One region of the Mesorhizobium sp. L103C131B0 genome, then DNA from elsewhere that is predicted to be linked to it. Evidence: predicted binding sites of a transcription regulator. Region 1 holds the regulator's gene; each other region holds the start of a gene.
The links. Region 1 encodes LexA, which represses DNA repair genes until DNA is damaged. Its sites were predicted from a motif close to TGTTCNNNNTGTGTTCNG; they were not measured.
Positions count from the first base shown of each region.

Region 2: a site for LexA is predicted at 2,832-2,849, ahead of X730_RS147680 (putative DNA modification/repair radical SAM protein). Genes of this name have one in related genera too.
Region 3: a site for LexA is predicted at 2,332-2,349, ahead of dinB (DNA polymerase IV). Genes of this name have one in related genera too.
Region 4: a site for LexA is predicted at 2,723-2,740, ahead of recA (recombinase RecA). Genes of this name have one in related genera too.

Region 1 is NZ_AYXC01000015.1:10,555-15,247, forward strand. It holds gene kynU (kynureninase) at 1-1,210, opposite strand, end outside; gene X730_RS143525 (GntR family transcriptional regulator) at 1,378-2,142, shown strand; gene lexA (transcriptional repressor LexA) at 2,348-3,130, shown strand; gene X730_RS143515 (ComEC/Rec2 family competence protein) at 3,124-4,693, opposite strand, start outside.
Region 2 is NZ_AYXC01000009.1:160,677-165,369, reverse strand. It holds gene X730_RS147675 (UdgX family uracil-DNA binding protein) at 123-1,592, opposite strand; gene X730_RS147680 (putative DNA modification/repair radical SAM protein) at 1,595-2,830, opposite strand; gene X730_RS147685 (glutamine synthetase family protein) at 2,950-4,335, opposite strand; gene X730_RS147690 (aspartate aminotransferase family protein) at 4,371-4,693, opposite strand, start outside.
Region 3 is NZ_AYXC01000019.1:94,252-98,944, forward strand. It holds gene X730_RS140335 (hypothetical protein) at 1-2, opposite strand, end outside; gene X730_RS140330 (hypothetical protein) at 163-492, shown strand; gene X730_RS140325 (hypothetical protein) at 893-1,114, opposite strand; gene X730_RS140320 (hypothetical protein) at 1,381-1,788, opposite strand; gene X730_RS140315 (hypothetical protein) at 1,941-2,177, opposite strand; gene dinB (DNA polymerase IV) at 2,411-3,652, shown strand; gene X730_RS1000000166665 (hypothetical protein) at 3,938-4,036, shown strand; gene X730_RS1000000166670 (hypothetical protein) at 4,096-4,194, shown strand; gene X730_RS140305 (hypothetical protein) at 4,386-4,693, opposite strand, start outside.
Region 4 is NZ_AYXC01000005.1:82,295-86,987, reverse strand. It holds gene X730_RS153240 (TfoX/Sxy family protein) at 1-29, shown strand, start outside; gene X730_RS153245 (N-acetyltransferase) at 55-549, shown strand; gene X730_RS153250 (pseudouridine-5'-phosphate glycosidase) at 584-1,501, opposite strand; gene X730_RS153255 (carbohydrate kinase family protein) at 1,572-2,516, opposite strand; gene recA (recombinase RecA) at 2,799-3,902, shown strand; partial or broken gene alaS (alanine--tRNA ligase) at 4,174-4,693, shown strand, end outside.

The DNA of each region.
Region 1 (4,693 bases):
GCCAGGCGCCGGTGCGCAGAATATCCTCCAGGACTTCGACCGCCTGCCAGACATCGCCATATCCGACATAGAGCGGCGTGAAGCCGAAACGGATGGTCGACGGCGCCCGGAAATCGCCGATCACGCCGCGCTCGATCAGCGCGCGCATCACCTGATAGCCATGCGGATGGAGGAACGACACCTGGCTGCCGCGCTGGCTGCCGTCGCGAGGACTTTCCAGTTCAAGCCCGTAGGCGCCGCATCTGGCTTCGACGAGCTGGATAAACAGGTCGGTCAGCGCGATGCTTTTTCTGCGCACCGCCGCCATATCGACGTCGTTCCAGATATCGAGCGCGCCCTTGAGCGCCCGCATCGACAGCACCGGCTGCGTTCCGCACAGGAAGCGGCGAATGCCGCTGCCGACGGCAAAGCCCTGCTCGAAGGCAAAGGGCCGCGCATGGCCCCACCAGCCGCTGAGCGGCTGGTGGGCATCGTCATGGTGGCGCTCGGCCGCGTAGATGAAGGCTGGCGAGCCCGGGCCGCCATTGAGGTATTTGTAGGTGCAGCCGACGGCGAAATCGGCATTGGCACGGTCAAGTTCGACCGGCAAGGCGCCGGCCGTGTGGCAGAGATCCCAGATGATCAGCGCGCCGGCGTCATGTGCCTTGCGCGTCAGCGCCGCCATGTCGCGCAACTGGCCGGATTTGTAGTTGACGTGGTTGACCAGGATGACGGCAACGCTGTCGTCGATCAGCTCCTCGATTGCGGCCGCGTCGACGCCCTCCAGCCGCAGCCGCGTTCCCGGCCGGGTCGAGGCGACGCCTTCGGCCATGTAGAGGTCGGTCGGGAAACTGTCGCCCTCGGCAACGATGACCGACCGATCCGGCCGCATGCCGAGCGCTGCGTGCAGCAGCTTGTAGATGTTGATCGAGGTTGTGTCGCAGACCACCGTCTGCCCATCAGCCGCGCCGATCAGTCGCCCGAGCTGATCTCCGAGTTCCACCGGCATGTTGAACCAGCCGGCGGTGTTCCAGGCGCGAATGAGATCGTGCGCCCATTCCTGCGTGGCGGCCTGCTGCAGTTCGCTGAAGACGACCGCTGACGCGGCGCCCAGGGAATTGCCGTCGAGATAAATCACGCCTTGCGGCAAGACAAAGCGTTCGCGCATGGAGCGCAGCGGATCGGCGGCATCCATTGCTTCGATTGTAGCGAGATCGGGTGTCGTGCTCATGATCCGGCGCCCCTCCATGGACAAACGCGCGCGGCGGAGCCTGCCGCCCAAACATGCCGGCGATCTTGAGTGGTCGCCCTTGAACTGTCAAACATTATATATAATTCACCCATTGAAAGGCTTTGATATATAATGATCCGCCGAGCGTTTATGTCTGATGGATCACGATGCTGGATGACGAGCAGACCTCGAAGACGGAAGCGGCCTATCGCCTGCTCAGGCGCGATATTCTTGCGACCCGGCTGGCGCCTGCCGCGCCGTTGAAGCTGAGCACGCTGCGCAACACCTACGGCATCGGCTGGACGCCGTTGCGCGAGGCGCTGTCGCGGCTGGAGGCGGAACGGCTTGTGACCGCCATCAGCAACCGCGGGTTTGCGGTCGCTCCCGTCTCTCGGGCGGAGCTCGAGGATTTGGCGCGTGCGCGGCTGGTGGTCGAACTGCCCCTGCTGGTGGAATCGATCGAGGAGGGCGACCGTGAGTGGGAAGACGCGGTCGTTGCCGCCCACTATCGTCTCTCACGGTGCGGGTCTGTTCTCGACGATCCATCGGATGATGCGGTCGACGCGTGGTACGAAAAACACGATGCCTTCCATGCGGCGCTGCTCAGTGCCGCGACATCCAGCTGGCTGCTGCGCTTCAATGCGACGATTTCCGACCAATTGCATCGCCATCACCGCTTTCTGGGTCTGGCCCCGACGCTGCGCGCCGCCGCCGGCCGCACGGATGGCCACCGGAAGGCCGTGGCGGCCCTGCGCGACGCCGTGGCGATCGAACACCATACCGCCCTGATGGAAGCGGCCCTCGATCGCGACGTCGAACGTGCGAAAACTCTGATGACCGCTCACATCGGCTACACGCTGCAGGTCTATGCCCAGAGTGAACCCGGCGCGGATGCTGCGCAGCCCCGTCCGAAAAGGAAGCGGCGATCGTAGCCGACGACGCAGGGCACTTTGTCTTCGTTTCACCCCGTTGCCGGCCAACGACTACGAGCGGCGCTCGCAGCGCCGAACGTTACGCTGAACAAAACGTCAACACATTCATTAAACTTTAAAAGGTTGCGGAACACAACTGGAACAGATAGTGTTTGTTCTGGGTTTGTTTTTTCTGATTCTGGTTTCAGAACCCTTGGGGGCCGCGATGCTGACGCGCAAACAACATGAGCTTCTGATGTTCATCCATGAACGCCTGAAGGAGAGCGGAATCCCGCCGTCCTTCGACGAGATGAAGGAAGCGCTCGACCTCGCCTCCAAGTCCGGCATCCACCGCCTGATCACGGCGCTTGAGGAGCGCGGTTTCATTCGCCGGCTGCCGAACCGGGCGCGCGCGCTGGAAGTGCTGCGGCTGCCCGACTCGATCGCACCAGGCCTCAATGCGGCGAGGAAGTTTTCGCCGAGCGTCATTCAGGGCAGTCTTGGTCAAACCGGCCAAGGGCAAGGCGGCCAAGGACAAGGCGCGTTGGGCCAAGGCGGTCTCGGCCGCCAGATCAAGCCGGGCTCGCCGTCGCGTTCGATGTCGGCCGGCAATGACGATGCCGTTTCCGCGATTTCAATCCCGGTTATGGGACGCATCGCCGCCGGCGTGCCGATCGACGCCATCCAGCATCAGACCCATTCGATCTCGGTGCCGCCCGATATGATCATGGGCGGCGAACACTACGCGCTCGAGGTCAAGGGCGATTCGATGATCGAGGCCGGCATTTTCGATGGCGACACGGTCATCATCCGCAATGCCGACACAGCCAGCCCCGGCGAGATCGTGGTGGCGTTGGTCGACGATGAGGAAGCGACCCTGAAACGCTTCCGCCGCAAGGGCGCCTCGATCGCCCTGGAAGCCGCCAACCCGGCCTACGAGACCCGCATTTTTGGACCGGACAGGGTGAAGGTGCAGGGCAAGCTTGTCGGATTGATCCGGCGCTACTGAGCCGGCTTGGGTTTGTACTTTTCACGCTGGTTGTAAGGCGGCAGGCCGCGCGCTTCGCGGGAGAAGCGGCGTTGCTCGTGCCAGGGGCGATACGGCTTGTCGACGGCGAAGCGGATGGTTGGCGCTGCAGCTGCCGATTGCGGATCGAAGAAGACGGCGGCGCTGCCGTCGCGGGCCAGCTGTTTCTTCGTCACGACCAGCACCAGCGGGTCGCGGCACGGATTGTAGGCGGTGGCGTCATCGATGACGATCAGGCTCGCGAAGGCACAGGCCGGCCGCGCCGTCTTGCGGTCTTTCGCAAGCGCTACAATGGCTCCGGAAGGGTGCCGGGCGATACAGAGATCGCCGGTGCAATAGAAGGGCGAGCCGGGCGGCAGATCGAGCGGATCGAGATCGAACCGCGTATCTGTTGCCTCGAAAATCTCAGGTGGGATAATGGTTTTGGCCCGCAGCGCCCGTTTCCAATTGTCCGTGGTGAATTCGTTGGAGCGTTCGCGGTTGAGGGCGAGTTCGCCGCCACCGATCGGCATGGCCACCAGATGCTCGGATATGAGCACGTCGGGCGTAAGCACCTGCGGCACCGTCAACAGGCCGGCCAGCGCGAAAGGCACGGCCGCCAACCTGAGCCAGGTGGTGGCCATGGTGGCGATGACGAGGGCGACCGCCACTAACAGCACCGAGCGGATGGAGATCAGCCCGACGGCGTCGACCGGGGAGCGCTCGGAAATCCAGGCCGATATAGCGATCATCGCCATCAGACCTTTGCCCATCACATAGAGGAACGGCCCGTCGGCGCCGAACGGCATCGCCAGTGCGCTGAGCACGGCAAAGGGCATGACGATCAACGAAACAATCGGCATCACGGCCAGATTGGCGATCAGGCTGAGCGGCGACACACGCTGAAAATGCCAGATGGCGAACAGCAAGGTTGCACTGCCGGCGATGATCGAGGTCATTGCGAGGCCGCCCATGGCCAGCGCGAATTTTCGCGACAGGAAGCCGACGAAGGAGCGCTTTGCCGGCGGCGTTCTCACCTTGTCGGCGCGGTAATCGGCCCAGCCGGCATAGGCGCCGACAAGGGCGGCGGTGGCGGCAAACGACATCTGGAAGCTGGGACCGACCACCTCGTGCGGCGACACCAGGATGACGGCAATGGCGGAGATCGCCAGATTGCGCATGGTGAGTGCGGCGCGATCAAACAGCACGGCGACAAGCATGACCGCCAGCATGATGAAGCTGCGCTCGGCGGCAACCACGACGCCTGAAATAACGAGATAGGCGGCGATCGAGACAAGCGCTGCCGCGGCCGCATATTTCTTCACCGGCCGGCGCGAAGAGAAAACGGGAAACAGCGCAAAGGCGCCACGCAGCAACGCCATGATGGTGCCGGCAACCAGCGCCATGTGCAGGCCGGAGATGGAGATGATGTGGTAGATGCCGGTGCGCCGCATCGCTTCGTTGACCTCGTCCGGGATGCCGGCGCGCACGCCGACAATCAGCGCCGCGGCAATCTCGCCTTCGGCGCCGCCGATCTTGCCCCTGATATGGTCGGCAATGTTTTCG
Region 2 (4,693 bases), on a different contig from region 1:
GAGCAGAATTCTGCACCGTAGCAGCGTCCAAACGTCGCGGCATGAATCCTCGGGTCTGCGCTGCGTCGCTTCACTCCTTGCTCCGCCCGCGGATGACGATGTCGCTGAGGCTTTCGCTCATCTCACGACCCCATCAGCCGCTTCACCTCTCTCATATCCCTGAGAAACCGCTCGCGCTCTGCCTCCTTGTCCGCGGGCTCATGAATACGCAGAATAAAGGAGGGGTGGATGGTGATGAACACGCGCAAGCCATCCTCGCGTTCGATCAACTGGCCGCGCATTTTCGTCACGGCAATGGCCTTGCCCAGCAGCGACAACGCCGCCGTTGCCCCAAGCGCCACGGCGAGGTCCGGCTTGATCAGCTCAAGCTCCCGGCCGATCCACCAGCGGCAGGCCTGGACTTCGCCGGTATTTGGCTTCGAGTGGATGCGGCGCTTGCCGCGCGGCTCGAACTTGAAGTGCTTGACGGCGTTGGTGACGTAGACTTTTTGCCGGTCGACGCCTGCGTCATCGAGAATCGCATCGAACACTTTGCCCGCTGGCCCGACAAAAGGTTTGCCGGCGAGATCTTCCTGATCGCCAGGTTGTTCGCCGACGAAGACCACTTTGGCGTCATCCGGCCCCTCGCCGAACACGGTCTGTGTCGCGTCGCGCCAGAGCGGGCAGCGACGACAACCCTTTGCAGCCTCGCGCAAATCGGAAATCGTCTTGGCATCGTCTTCATCCGGCGCCTCGGCCGGCTCGGGCTTCGGCCAATGTCTTGCCTGCAGCTTGGCGTGGTGCGGCGCCGGCGTTGTCGGCAGTCTGGCAATCATATCCCTGGCGGCCTCGTCCGCTCCTGCGATCAGATCTGGAATGAGCGAGGCCTCGGGAAGGTTCCGCCAATATTTCTTCGGCATCTCCTTCTGCATCGCCTTCACCTTGAGCCGCGCCGAGTTGAAGATGTTTTCGAAATAGGTCAGCCACAACGCCTCGGTGTCGTCCTGATCGGGTGCATCGCCCTTGGCCGCACCCGGCCCGATCGCCAGCCTTTCGCCGTTCCAGTCGGCGGAGGCATAGGGCGTCAGGATGGTCCAGCGCATGCCGGTGAACCGCCGGACGAAGAAATCCGCGTTGCGCTCGACAATGAAATGCTCCGGCTCGAACCAGGCGACGTAGCGCTCGTTCTCGCCGTCGCCGATCTTCCGGAAGCGTACGAAGGCATGCATCTTATGGCTGTCGCGCCGCACCGCCTTTTCCATGGCTTCGAGCCGCCTGGTGTCGGGATCGGATGCGATCGCCAGCAGTTTCGGCTCGGTGCGCAGGCGCCAAAGCATCCAGTAGAGAAAGGCAAACCGGCCGGGGTCGGAGTGGCAGAAGGCGGTTTCGGCATGGGCGATGAACTCGCGCGGGACGGTAAGCTGCGCGCCCTCTGGCACCGCCGGCAAGGCATCTTGAGGATCATTGGCGTCGGACCCGACACCCCAACTAATATCCTCAGGTCGGACCTCATTCAGCGCCAGACGCCGTGCCGCATCGCGCCAACCGGCGAAATCGGTCTGGCTCGCTAGCCGGACAGTGTATCGGGCAAGGTCGAGCTGAGCCGGCTGCATGGTCAAAACAGCGACAGTTGTTCGCAGGACTTTACGATCGTGTCGCGCAGGCCTGTCTTGTCGGTGAGTCCGCCCGGCGACCAGCCTTCGGCGATGATGAAGGGCCTCAGCTTGGCGATCGAATGGCAGATCCGTCCGACATCTTCCAGCCGCATGCGTCGGTGGCGGCGGGTTTCAAGGATCTTCGCCACCACCTTGGTGCCCAGACCCGGAACCCGCAGCAGCGCTTCGCGGTCGGCGCGGTTGATGTCGACGGGAAACCTCGCCCGATTGCGCAAAGCCCAGGCGAGCTTGGGGTCAATGGCGAGATCGAGCATGCCGTCGCTGCTGCCGGCGAGGATTTCCGGCTGCGAAAAGCCGTAGAAACGCATCAGCCAGTCGGCCTGATAGAGCCGGTGCTCGCGCATCAGCGGCGGTTTTTGCAGCGGCAGCGACGATGACGAATCCGGGATTGGGCTGAAGGCGGAATAATAGACGCGCCGCAGGTGATAGCTGCCATAGAGCCGCGCGCTGGTGTGCAAAATGCCGTCGTCGGATGTTTTGTCGGCGCCGACAATCATCTGCGTCGACTGACCTCCGGGCGCAAAGCGTTCGCGCTTCTTGGTCCTCAGCGTCGGCTCGGCTTTTTCCTCCATCTTCCGGCGCAGGTTCGCCATGGAAAGCCGGATCGTTTCCGGCTTCTTCTCCGGCGCCAGTTTCTTGACGCCCTCATCGGTCGGCAGTTCGACGTTGATAGACAGCCGATCGGCGTAGAGCCCGGCCTGCTCGACCAGTTCGGCCGAGCTTTCCGGAATGGTCTTCAGATGAATATAGCCGGAGAATTTTTCGTCCAGCCGCAGCCGCCGCGCCACTTCCACCATTTCGGCCATGGTCTCGTCCGGGGAGCGGATGACTCCTGAGGACAGGAAGAGGCCCTCGATGTAGTTGCGCCGGTAGAAATCCATGGTCAGCTTCACCACCTCGTCGATGCTGAAGCGGGCGCGGCGCACATTCGATGACGAGCGGTTGATGCAGTAGCTGCAATCGTAAATGCAGAAATTGGTCAGCAGGATTTTCAGGAGCGAAATGCAGCGGCCATCCGGCGCGTAGGAATGGCAGATGCCCATGCCTTCTGTGGAGCCGATACCGCCGGATTGGAGCGAATCCTTCTTCGCCGAGCCGGACGAGGCGCAAGAAGCATCGTATTTGGCGGCGTCAGACAGGATTGCCAGCTTTTCACGGACGGTGGGTGCGCTCATCCGTTCATGATATGTTCTTGAAGGCTGCAGCGCCACCTCATTTGATGCAGGCGGCGAAAAAGTAATCGCCGCCTGATCGTCGGGCTAGCAGGACGACTGCCCGAGTTCCAGGCGGTCTCTCAGACCTCGTGGAGGTAGAGGTGGTAATCTAGCTCGCTGACGGTGCGGGCGACGCGCAGATACTCCGACTGCTTGATCGCCACGAAGGTGCGATGCAGATCCTCGCCAAGCGCTTCTTTCAGGAAGCTCGATGCCCGCGCCGCCTCGATCGCAGCGCGCCAGTCGACCGGCATGGTCGTGCGCGTGATGGCGGCTTCATAGCCATTCCCAGTGGTTTCGGGGCCGGGGTCGAGGCCTTCATCCAGACCCTTGATGATGCCGGCCAGCACCGTTGCCGCGATCAGGTAGGGATTGGCGTCGACACCCGACGGCCGGTGCTCGATGCGCCGGTTCTTGGCGTCGCCCGCCGGGATGCGCAGCGCCACCGAACGGTTGTTGACGCCCCAGGTCGGCGCCACCGGCGCATAGGACTGCGAGACGAAGCGCCGCCAGGAATTGGCGTGCGGCGCAAACACCAGCATCGATTCGGCCATGGTCTGGATCAGCCCGCCGAGCCCCTGCAGCAGCGGCAGCGACCAGCTTTCGCCGCCAGCCTCGGCAAAAACGTTGCGGCCGTTCTTGTCCTGCAACGAAACATGGAAATGCATGCCGGAGCCGGCGTATTTTTCGATCGGCTTGGCCATGAAGCAGGCGGTGACACCATGGCGGCGCGCCTGCGCCCGCACCAGCCGCTTCAACATGACGAGGTCGTCGGCCGCCCGCATGACATCCTTGCGATAGTTCAGCGTCAGCTCGTACTGGCCGGGCGCGTATTCGGAAATCACCGTTTCGGCCGGAATGCCTTGCGCCTTGGCCGCGGCATAGATGTCGGAAAACAGCGGCTCCATGCCGTGCAGATGGTCGACGGAATAGACTTCCGTCTTGGCCGAGCGGCGGCCGTCGAGCACGGCGTCCGCCGGCTTTACCTTGCCGTCGGCGTCACGCTCATTGGCAAGCAGGAAAAATTCGAGTTCGAAGGCGCCGGCGGGATAGAGGCCCTTGGCCGCCAAGATGTCGACCTGCCTGGCCAGCGCCAGCCGTGGGTCCGACGACATAGGCTGTCCCTCGAGATGGTACATCGCCATCAGCAACTGGCCGCGCGGCGGGTTCGTGCCGTAAAGCGGCACCAGCGTGCCGGGGATCGGCCATGCCCTGAGATCGCCGTCTCCAGTCGTCCAGATCAGCCCGGTTTCGTGCACATCCTCGCCGGTGATGTCGAGGCCGAGGATCGAGATCGGCATGTGGCGGCCGCCCTCGAAGATGCTTTTCAGCTCATGCCGGCGCACGATCTTGCCGCGGCCGACCCCGTTGGCGTCGGTCAAGACGATATCGAAGGCTTCGATTTCGGGATGGGCGTCGAGAAAGGCTTGCGCCTCGGCGGGCGTCGAGCCCGAAGGTGAAGTCATGATTAGTGTACTCGAGTTTGGCTTGGCAGCTTGTCTCATGCCGTCAGCCTTGCCGCAACCGTGGCGAAGGCGGTGATCAGCCGGTTGACCTGGGCGCCGGTGGTGGCCGGTGAGATCAGCATCATGTTGTGAAAGGGCGCGATCAGCACGCCCTGGTTGACCAGCGCGACATGGATAGCCGCCTCAAGCTCCGGCGCATGGGCAGTCTCGGCTTCGGCGCCGTTCCTGAGCGGGCCAGGGGCGCAGATGAACTCGACGCGGGCGCCGACGCGGGCGACATGCCAGGGCAGATTGTAGCGATCGATGACGCCGGTCAGCCCGGCATCGAGCCGCAGGGCGAGGCGATCCATCCGGGCAT
Region 3 (4,693 bases), on a different contig from region 1:
ATGGTCCAGCTCCTCTGGATTCATCTCCTTGGCAAAGCAGACTAGTCCTTGGCAAAGCAGACTGGCGGCAATTGGTTCCACGGAGATGGAGTGGTTGCCGGAACCTGACAGCCGGAAGTGAGTTCCACCTTCTCGACGCAAAGCCGCCCAGAGGAGGCAATCATGGAAGAACGAAACAGAAAACCCAATGACGAGGTCGAGGCGCCACCGAGCAAAAACGATGCCCGCGACAGGATCGCCAATGACGAAGTGGAAGCGCCGAAACCGCGCCGGCAGGATTGGGATGCGCTGCGTGGCGCAACGGTCCTGCCCGACGGAGCAGATGAGGAAAGCCTGCCGGACACCACCGGTGTCGAGAAGGAAGGCAAATTGCCCGAGGAGGATGACGACAACCCCTACCAGGACAGTGACGATGCCTTGCCCGACGACGCCGAGGAAGCCGCCATTGGTCACGACCTGGCGAGGCGCGGCGGCCCGTTCGACGAGGTGTAAGGGCAGCGACCGCGGACTTTCGAGAGGTTTCCCGGCACGTCCACGCCGTCACCAGTTGGACCAAGGATGAGCTGAAGGCGATGCCGGAGCATCGCGATTGATATTTCGAAGGATCCGGTCGGATCCTTCGTTTAAGGCGCCTCGGCGGTTTGGTTAAATTTAGCCCTTGTGGTCAAGGACTGGACGGCGACGGCGACACACCTTCGACAGCCGCGAGGCAGCCGAGAGCACGAACGCGAAGTCCAATGTTCCAAGCGCCGTTGAGGCCGCTCGCCTGAAATCTTCAAGTGCGCAAGAGATCGTCCGCCGCGGCGGGCGGTGCGCACACTCTCCAGTATCGCAGACGACCGGCGAAACGGGCCATCGACCGCCGGCACTTAGTGCCGACGGGCGCATGGCTTCAATTCGACGCGGGATCGCCGAGCGCCTCGGTGACGAAGGACGCCGCGATCAAGTCGTCGGCGTCGAGGCGTAGGGAGCCTTCGACACCCCCCATGATGGCAGCGACCTTCTGGAAGGTCTGCATCTCGTGTTCAGTAACGCTGGCGTCTCGCATCCTGGCTTTCAGATCGGCGATGCGTCGGCCCAGTGAGGCCGACGTTCCGATTTCTCTGTTCGACATGGTGTCCTGCTCCTCCCCCAACCCATGCTGTGGACGTACTCAAGTCTGCCTATATATAAGGCAGCGCGAATACAGTCGCCGCAACGCGCGATATCTGGGAAGGTTCCGGCGCCAAATAGTCACGAAATAATACGTGGTGGGACTCGGGTATGTTAAGCGCCGACGCGGCGATAGACACCGCAGCCAGCGGCTGCGGACATCGGCCTGGCCAACCCGTGTCGCGGGTCGCGAACGCGGGTCGGACTTTGATCGCCGCGCGCGAAAAGTCAGCGAGAGGCCGGAACCACGCCGGACACCGAGCGCGCCGTTTCGGGCGAAAACACCACGAAAGCAAAAACCAGAACGGCAGCGGCGATAATGAGCGAGCCGCCGGCGACGATCGGTTCAAGCGCCGGGTTTCCCTGCAGCATCACGTACAGCGCCGGCAGCATGATCACCAAGCCGAGAGTGTAGAGCCCGTAGTGGATCATGGCGACGCGACGCGCCGCCTTTTGCGGATTGAGCGCGTAGTAGCCGCCGAAGATGGCGCTCGTCACCCAACCGAGCAGATTGATATGCGCGTGCGCCGGAAAAGCGGCGTGGTCGCCCGAGATCGCCATCTGCAGGCCGGCCGCAATCCCCAACATCAGGAACAAGATGGCAGTTTTGAAAAAGAGTTCCGAAACCCTCGGCATGTCATTTCTCCCCCTATGCGGTCTGCGACCGCTTGCGTCCTGGAGAATACACCACGCGCAGAAATTTTCCACGCCCCGCTTATGGGCCATGCCTGCACAGCTTTTTGCACGCTGTTCGACTCTTCTGGCTGCCACAACCCGGCGCCGCCCCGCTACGGCGTCAGCAAGATGTCGGCGCCCGCTCGCTCGTCAAACACCACCGCGCAGCCGCGCCCCAGCGCCACTGCCGACAGCGCGTTGGCCACCGTCTCGTCCGGCGATACGAAATCACCGGTCAGCACTCGCAACTCCTCCACCGCCCTGGCCATTGACACGCAGTGCCCGGCAACGCGATCGCTCGTGCAGGCGTCAACGACGCTGACAAGGTCGATCATCTCGAACTGGCCCATACCGGCCTCCACAAAAACAGCGTCCCGTCGCGGATATGAACGCCGAGGCGAGAGACAATGTTCCGCAGGTCCGATGCCCAGGCGGAGCACTCGACAGCCCGACCTGGAACGGGCCGGCCAGCGACAACGGCTTCGCTTGACAATAGGCCCTGTTTGTTCTCTATTTGTTCGGCAAAAACGCCTCTCACAACAGACGCGGCTAATGCTGCAACGCCGCAAAGGGAACGGTCAGGATGGAGCCCACCATCCTGCATGCGGATCTCGACGCCTTCTACGCCTCGGTCGAGCAGTTGCTCGACCCGGCGCTCAGGGGCAAGCCGATCGCCGTCGGCGGCGGCGTCGTGCTTGCCGCTTCCTACGAAGCCAGGGCTTTCGGCGTGCGTGGCGGCATGCCCGGACGACGCGCGCGCGAGCTTTGCCCCGGACTGATCTTCGTCGGCGGCCATTTCGCCGACTATCAGCGGCTGGGCGACGCCGCCATCAAGGTGCTCGACGATTTCACGCCGCTGGTCGAGCGGATTTCCATCGATGAAGCCTTTGCCGACGTCGCCGGCTGCACGCATCTGTTCGGGCCGCCGGCCGAGATCGCCGCCACGGTGCGTCGGCGCGTCCGGGCAGATCTCGGCCTGCCGATCTCGATCGGCGTGGCGCGCACCAAGCATCTGGCCAAGATCGCCTCGCAGGTGGCCAAGCCCGACGGCCTGGTGGTGGTCGATCCGAACACCGAACTTGCCTTCCTGCATGATCTGCCGGTCGGCCTGATGTGGGGCGTCGGCCCGGCGACCAAGGCGCGGCTGGCCGAGATCGGCATCGAGACCATCGGCCAGTTGGCAAAGACGCATAGCGGGGCGCTGCGAAGGTTGCTCGGGCCCGCCACCGGCGAAAAGCTGGCGTCGCTGGCATGGAACCGCGACTCGCGAAAGCTCGAAACCCACAGGCGGTCGCATTCCGCCGGCGCGCAGTCGGCGCTTGGCAGACGGCCGGCCGAGGCGCGTATCTTCGGACCCGTCCTGCTGCATCTGGCAGACCGGGTCGCCAGCCGGCTCAGGGCGAAATCACGGCCCGGGCGCACGGTGACGGTGCGCGTGCGTTTCGCCGATCTGCACGCGGTCACACGCTCGCTGACGCTCGAGCAACCGATTTCGGCAACCGCGATGCTGGCCGAAATCGCCGGGGAGCTGGTGCGCGGCGTGCTGGCCGCCAACCCTCGGGAGAAGACCATCTCGCTGCTGGCGATCTCGGTGTCGCAGCTGGAAGAAAGTGCCGAGCTGCAGTTGGAGCTGCCGCTCGGGCTTGCCGATGAAAAGCAGCGACCCGGCAGCAGGCAAGGCCTGGCGCGCTTTGGCGCCGACCGCGCCATCGACAAGATCCGCCAGCGCTTTGGCAGAGAGGCTGTCGGCTATGGCGCCGTGGCGCTGGAAGCCCGGCGCTCGGTTCCCGATGCCTTCCGCGAACTGGCGGAAAAGGAACTGTGAGTGCGGCGCGACGGCAAGGCCAATGTTTAGGCTGGGCCAGTCCGCGCTGCATTGCCGCTCTGTTTGAGCAGGCCGACCAACCAGGCCAGACCCGCCGCAGTTTCGGACATTTTTCGCACCGCAACCCGGCCACGCCATGCACGCCCAAGAACAACGCTTTGTCGATGAAGGTGGACTTGCAGTTAGCGCATCGGCGCCAAGAAAAACCGGGATGGGACAGCGAGGCCGCGAAGGTTGACAGTGCCGATCCGTCTGGCATTATCGCGTAAGCTTGGAGGATTCACTATGAGGAAAACCTATTCGAAGCCTGTTCTGGTCAAAAAAGGCAAGCTTTCGCAGGTAACGGCGCTCGCCAATGGAGCGGGTTCCGGCCCGATCGAGTGAGGTCGTTGAGTCGGACTGTCGCCTGATCTGGCGGCCTCGCCTGACACTGGAGATGCGGCATGAAGAAGACCTATTCGAAGCCGGTGCTGGTCAAGAAGGGCAAGCTCTCGCAGGTTACAGCCGACAATGGTAACGGCTCCGGGCCGGTCGCAGTCTAGCAGCCGATTATCCGACGCCTCGTGCCGTCTGGCCGGGAACAGGGCTTTGGGTGCCCGACGTGGAGAGTGGAAAATGAAGAAAACCTATCTGAAACCGGTGCTGGTCAAAAAAGGCAAGCTCTCGCAGGTCACCGCGAACGGTGCTTCCAATCCGCGATAAACCCTTTCACCCCGATTAATCGCGACACGCTTCAGCGCACAACCACCAGATCGTCGAGCACGAGCTGCCAGTAGTGACTCGTGGAGAGGCGCACGCGCGTCACCGCCGCCAGCATCGGCGCATAGTGGACGGGCGCCAGTGCCGACAGGACGATCGTGTCGCTGGCGATCAGCCGGTCGCCAAGCCAGCTCTCGACCAGTGCGGTTTCGCCTTCGGACTTCAACCATGCCGCTGTCAGCATCACGGAATGGAACCCGAACGGTTTGTCGCTCGAGAATTCGGCCGGGTGTCCGCTGCTCGTATAGCAGACATGGTCTCCCGAGATATTGCCGTTGACGT
Region 4 (4,693 bases), on a different contig from region 1:
ATGAGGCGGGACGCCGGGCGGGGAAGTAGTAACCCTGGGGCATTTCTCATGGCTATGTTCATCAGACCAGAGCGACCTGACGATAAGCAGACCATTCACGACCTGACCATCGCGGCTTTCGAACCCACGCCGTTCAGCGATGGTTCGGAGGCTCCGATCATTACCAAGTTGCGGAATGATGGTGATCTGACGGTTTCGCTTGTTGCCGTCAGAGGTGGAGACATCGTGGGGCACGTAGCCTTCTCGCCAGTTACGGTTGGAGTTGAAAGCGACGGATGGTACGGGCTTGGTCCGGTATCTGTGTGGCCGGATAAGCAGCGGCAAGGCATCGGAAGTGCATTGATCAACGAGGGGCTTGCGATCCTCAAGACGAACGGAGCAAAAGGCTGCGTCTTGATCGGTGATCCAGCCTATTACGGGCGCTTCGGCTTCAGAAGCGACGGCAATTTGAGCTATCAAGAACTGCCCGCGCAATATGTGCAATCACTCCCCTTCCAGAGCGAGCCCGCGACCGGGCAGCTGAAATTCAGCCCTGCATTCGACCGGTAGGACAGATTCAAAGCCGAGGCGATTGGTTTTGACCCTACAGCGCCGTCGCAATCCTCGCCGCCAGCCGCGCATTGTTCTCGACCAGCGCGATGTTGGTCTTCAAGCTCCGGCCGCCGGTCAGTTCGAGGATTTTGCCCAACAGGAAGGGCGTCACCGCCTTACCGGTCACATTCTGCACTTCCGCCGCCGTCTGCGCGGCCTCGATATAGCCGGCCATCTCGTCGGCCGGGATTTCATCGTCCTGCGGCACCGGGTTGGCGATCAGCATGCCGCCGACCAGGCCAAGTGCCGCCCTGGTCTTGTAGAAATGCGCGATCTCTTCCGGTCTGTGCAGGGTCAGCGGCGCGCGGAACGGCGAATGCCGCGACCAGAAGGCCGGCATCGTCTCGCAGCCATGGCCAATCACCGGCACGCCGCACGTCTCCAGCACTTCCAGCGTCTTTTCGATGTCGAGGATCGCCTTGGCGCCGGCCGAGACGACGATGACCGGCGTGCGCGCCAACTCGTCGAGATCGGCCGAGATGTCGAAGCTCTTTTCCGCGCCCTTGTGGACGCCGCCAATGCCGCCGGTGGCGAACACCTTTATCCCGACCATGTCAGCGGCGATCATGGTGGCGGCGACCGTGGTGCCGCCGGTGCGGCCTTGCGCCACCGCAAAGCCGAGATCGGCGCGCGACAGCTTCATGGCGTCGCCGGTCATCGCCAGCGACTCGCGCTCGCCGTCGGAAAGCCCGATCTTGATGCGGCCGGCGACCACGGCGATCGTCGCTGGCACCGCGCCATTGTCCAGGATTATCTTTTCGACATTGGCGGCCATGGCGCCATTGTCGGGGTAAGGCATGCCATGGGTGATGATGGTGCTTTCCAGGGCCACGACGGGGCGGCCAGCGGCGAGCGCCTCGGCCACGGGCGCGTGGAGGTCGATGAAGGGGCGGGCGCTTTGCGGTGTCATGATGGTCTCCGATCCGGAGATCCGCGCGTCCGCTTGGACGTGGCGCTCCGGCAATGGCAATTGGCCGCCCTCATGCCATTTCCTGCGCGTCGGGCACAAGAGCCAGTGCCTCGGTGAAGGTCGCGGCGGTGAAGGCCGGCACGGCATCCGAACTTTCGATGGCGAGCGTCGCCGCGGCAACGCCTTCGCGGAGGGCCTGGCGCAATGCCAGGCCGCGCAGCAGGGCAGCGATGGTGGCGCCGGCCAGCGCGTCGCCGGCGCCGGTGACGTCGGCGACTTTTCTCGGCGCCGGCGGCAGGATAGAGAAGGCGCCGGCTTCGTCGAATCCCAGCACCGGGCCGTCGCCCGCCGTCACCACGCCACTGGTGAGGCCGCTGCAGCGCAGTCCGTCGACGGTCTCGCGCTCGGTGGCATTGGCATCGACGCCGGCCAGCACCATGGCCTCGCGCCGGTTCATGAAGACCTGCGCGAGTTCCTTCAGCACCGGTATCAGCCGCACCACCTTGGCCGGCGAAATGGCGATGGCGAACACCGGCTTGCCGGCGGCGAGCCCCACCAGCCGCTCCAGCGCCGTTGATGGCAGATTGGCGTCGCAGAGCACCGCATCGGCCTCGGCGACCACCTCGCGCACCTTGGAGCGGCGGATCTGCTTGGGGAACGCCAAATCGTAGAGCGCCATATCGGCAAAGCCGGTGATCAGCTCGCCGTCGCGATCGATCAGCGCCGTGTAGCTCGGCGTCGTGCGGTCGAGGAAAACCGCCGACAGGTCGGCAATGCCGGAGTCGGCGATGGCGCGCGCAACCGTCTCGGCCGAGGCATCGCCGCCGCGCACCGACAAAAGCGAGGCCGAGACGCCGCGCCGCACCAGGCTGCGCAGCGCGTTGAAGACGCCGCCGCCGACATCCTCGCGCATCGTGCCGGGGTTGGACGCCGCGGGCACGTACGTGCCCGACACCTGGCCGCGGCGATCGATATGGGCGCCGCCCACCGCCAGTATCTTTGCTGATTTCACCATAACGGCGATATGACCTTTGTTATTCGAGCCGCACAAGCGCTACGCTGTGCGGCGGAGCTTCGCAGGCAAGCCGGCGATTCGGCCGATCGAAACAGCCGGCGCGTCTGGCCCAATGGTGGATACATCCGGAAACGAAACCATGAGACAAAAAAAGAACAAATCCGGATAAAGGTTGCTTTTCAGATATTTGACCCCTCTTGCCAAACGAGAACAAAAGTAGTACAAAATGGGCAGGGATTACGGATTGTCCGGCCTTCATTGACGACCAAGGGGTGATGTATCATGGCTCAGAATTCTTTGCGGCTTGTAGAGGACAAAGCGGTGGACAAATCAAAGGCTCTGGACGCGGCGCTGTCGCAAATCGAGCGCGCCTTCGGCAAGGGCTCGATCATGCGGCTTGGCGCCAACGAGCAGGTCGTCGAGATCGAAACCGTGCCGACCGGATCGCTGGGCCTCGACATCGCGCTTGGCGTCGGCGGCCTGCCGCGCGGCCGCATCGTCGAGATCTACGGGCCGGAAAGCTCGGGCAAGACGACGCTGGCGCTGCACACGGTGGCGGAAGCCCAGAAGAAGGGCGGCATCTGTGCCTTCGTCGATGCCGAGCACGCGCTCGACCCGGTCTATGCCCGCAAGCTCGGCGTCGACCTCGAAAACCTGCTGATCTCGCAGCCCGACACCGGCGAGCAGGCGCTGGAAATCTGCGACACGCTGGTGCGTTCCGGCGCCATCGACGTTCTGGTGGTCGATTCGGTGGCGGCGCTGACGCCGCGCGCCGAAATCGAAGGCGAGATGGGCGATTCTCTGCCCGGTCTTCAGGCGCGTCTGATGAGCCAGGCGCTGCGCAAGCTGACCGCCTCGATCTCGCGCTCCAACACCATGGTCATCTTCATCAACCAGATCCGCATGAAGATCGGCGTCATGTTCGGTTCGCCCGAAACCACGACCGGCGGCAACGCGCTGAAATTCTACGCTTCGGTGCGCCTCGACATCCGCCGCATCGGCTCGGTCAAGGACCGCGACGAGGTCGTCGGCAACCAGACCCGCGTCAAGGTCGTCAAGAACAAGCTGGCGCCGCCCTTCAAGGTGGTCGAGTTCGACATCATGTATGGCGAGGGCGTGTCCAAGACCGGCGAACTGGTCGATCTCGGCGTCAAGGCCGGCGTGGTCGAGAAGTCGGGCGCCTGGTTCTCCTACAATTCGCAGCGTCTCGGCCAGGGTCGCGAAAACGCCAAACTGTTCCTGCGCGACAATCCCGACACGGCGCGCGAGATCGAACTGGCACTGCGGCAGAATGCCGGGCTGATTGCCGAGAAGTTTCTCGAAAATGGCGGCCCCGAGCGCGGCGAAAGCGACGACGGCTTCGAGGAAGAATCCGGCGCCATGTAGGGCACGGCCAGAGTTCGGCCATAAATCCAGTCCATTATCCGATGCTTAAGTAACCGAGTTCTTTAGTATTGCGTTTCAAACCGCCGGCCTTCGCGCCGGCGGTTTTCGTTTTTGGGCAGCGTGAAGCCGGCTTGGCAGTTGCCGGATTGGCCCAATTCCGTGTTTCTGGACAGGGTGGGGCGTGCCCGCTAAAAGGCCAAGTCAATCTTCTAAAAAGCAGAGACCAGTGTCCGCCGGCCGTGCCGGCGGTTTTCGCGAAAAGGCAGCACTCATGAGTGGCGTGAACGAGATCCGGTCGACATTCCTCGACTATTTCCGCAAGGAGGGCCACGAGGTCGTGGCCTCGAGCCCGCTGGTGCCGCGCAACGACCCGACGCTGATGTTCACCAATGCCGGCATGGTGCAGTTCAAGAACGTCTTCACCGGCCTGGAGAAGCGGTCCTATTCGCGCGCCACCACTGCGCAGAAAAGCGTGCGCGCCGGCGGCAAGCACAACGACCTCGACAATGTCGGCTACACCGCGCGCCATCTGACCTTCTTCGAAATGCTCGGCAATTTCTCCTTCGGCGACTATTTCAAGGAGCGCGCCATCGAACTGGCCTGGAACCTGATCACCAAGGAGTTCGGGCTGAACAAGGACAAGCTGCTGGTCACCGTCTATCACACCGATGACGAGGCGGCCGGCTTCTGGAAGAAGATCGCCGGTTTCTCCGATGACCGCATCATCCGCATCCCGACCTCCGACAATTTCTGGGCTATGGGCGACACCGGACCGTGCGGGCCGTGCTCGG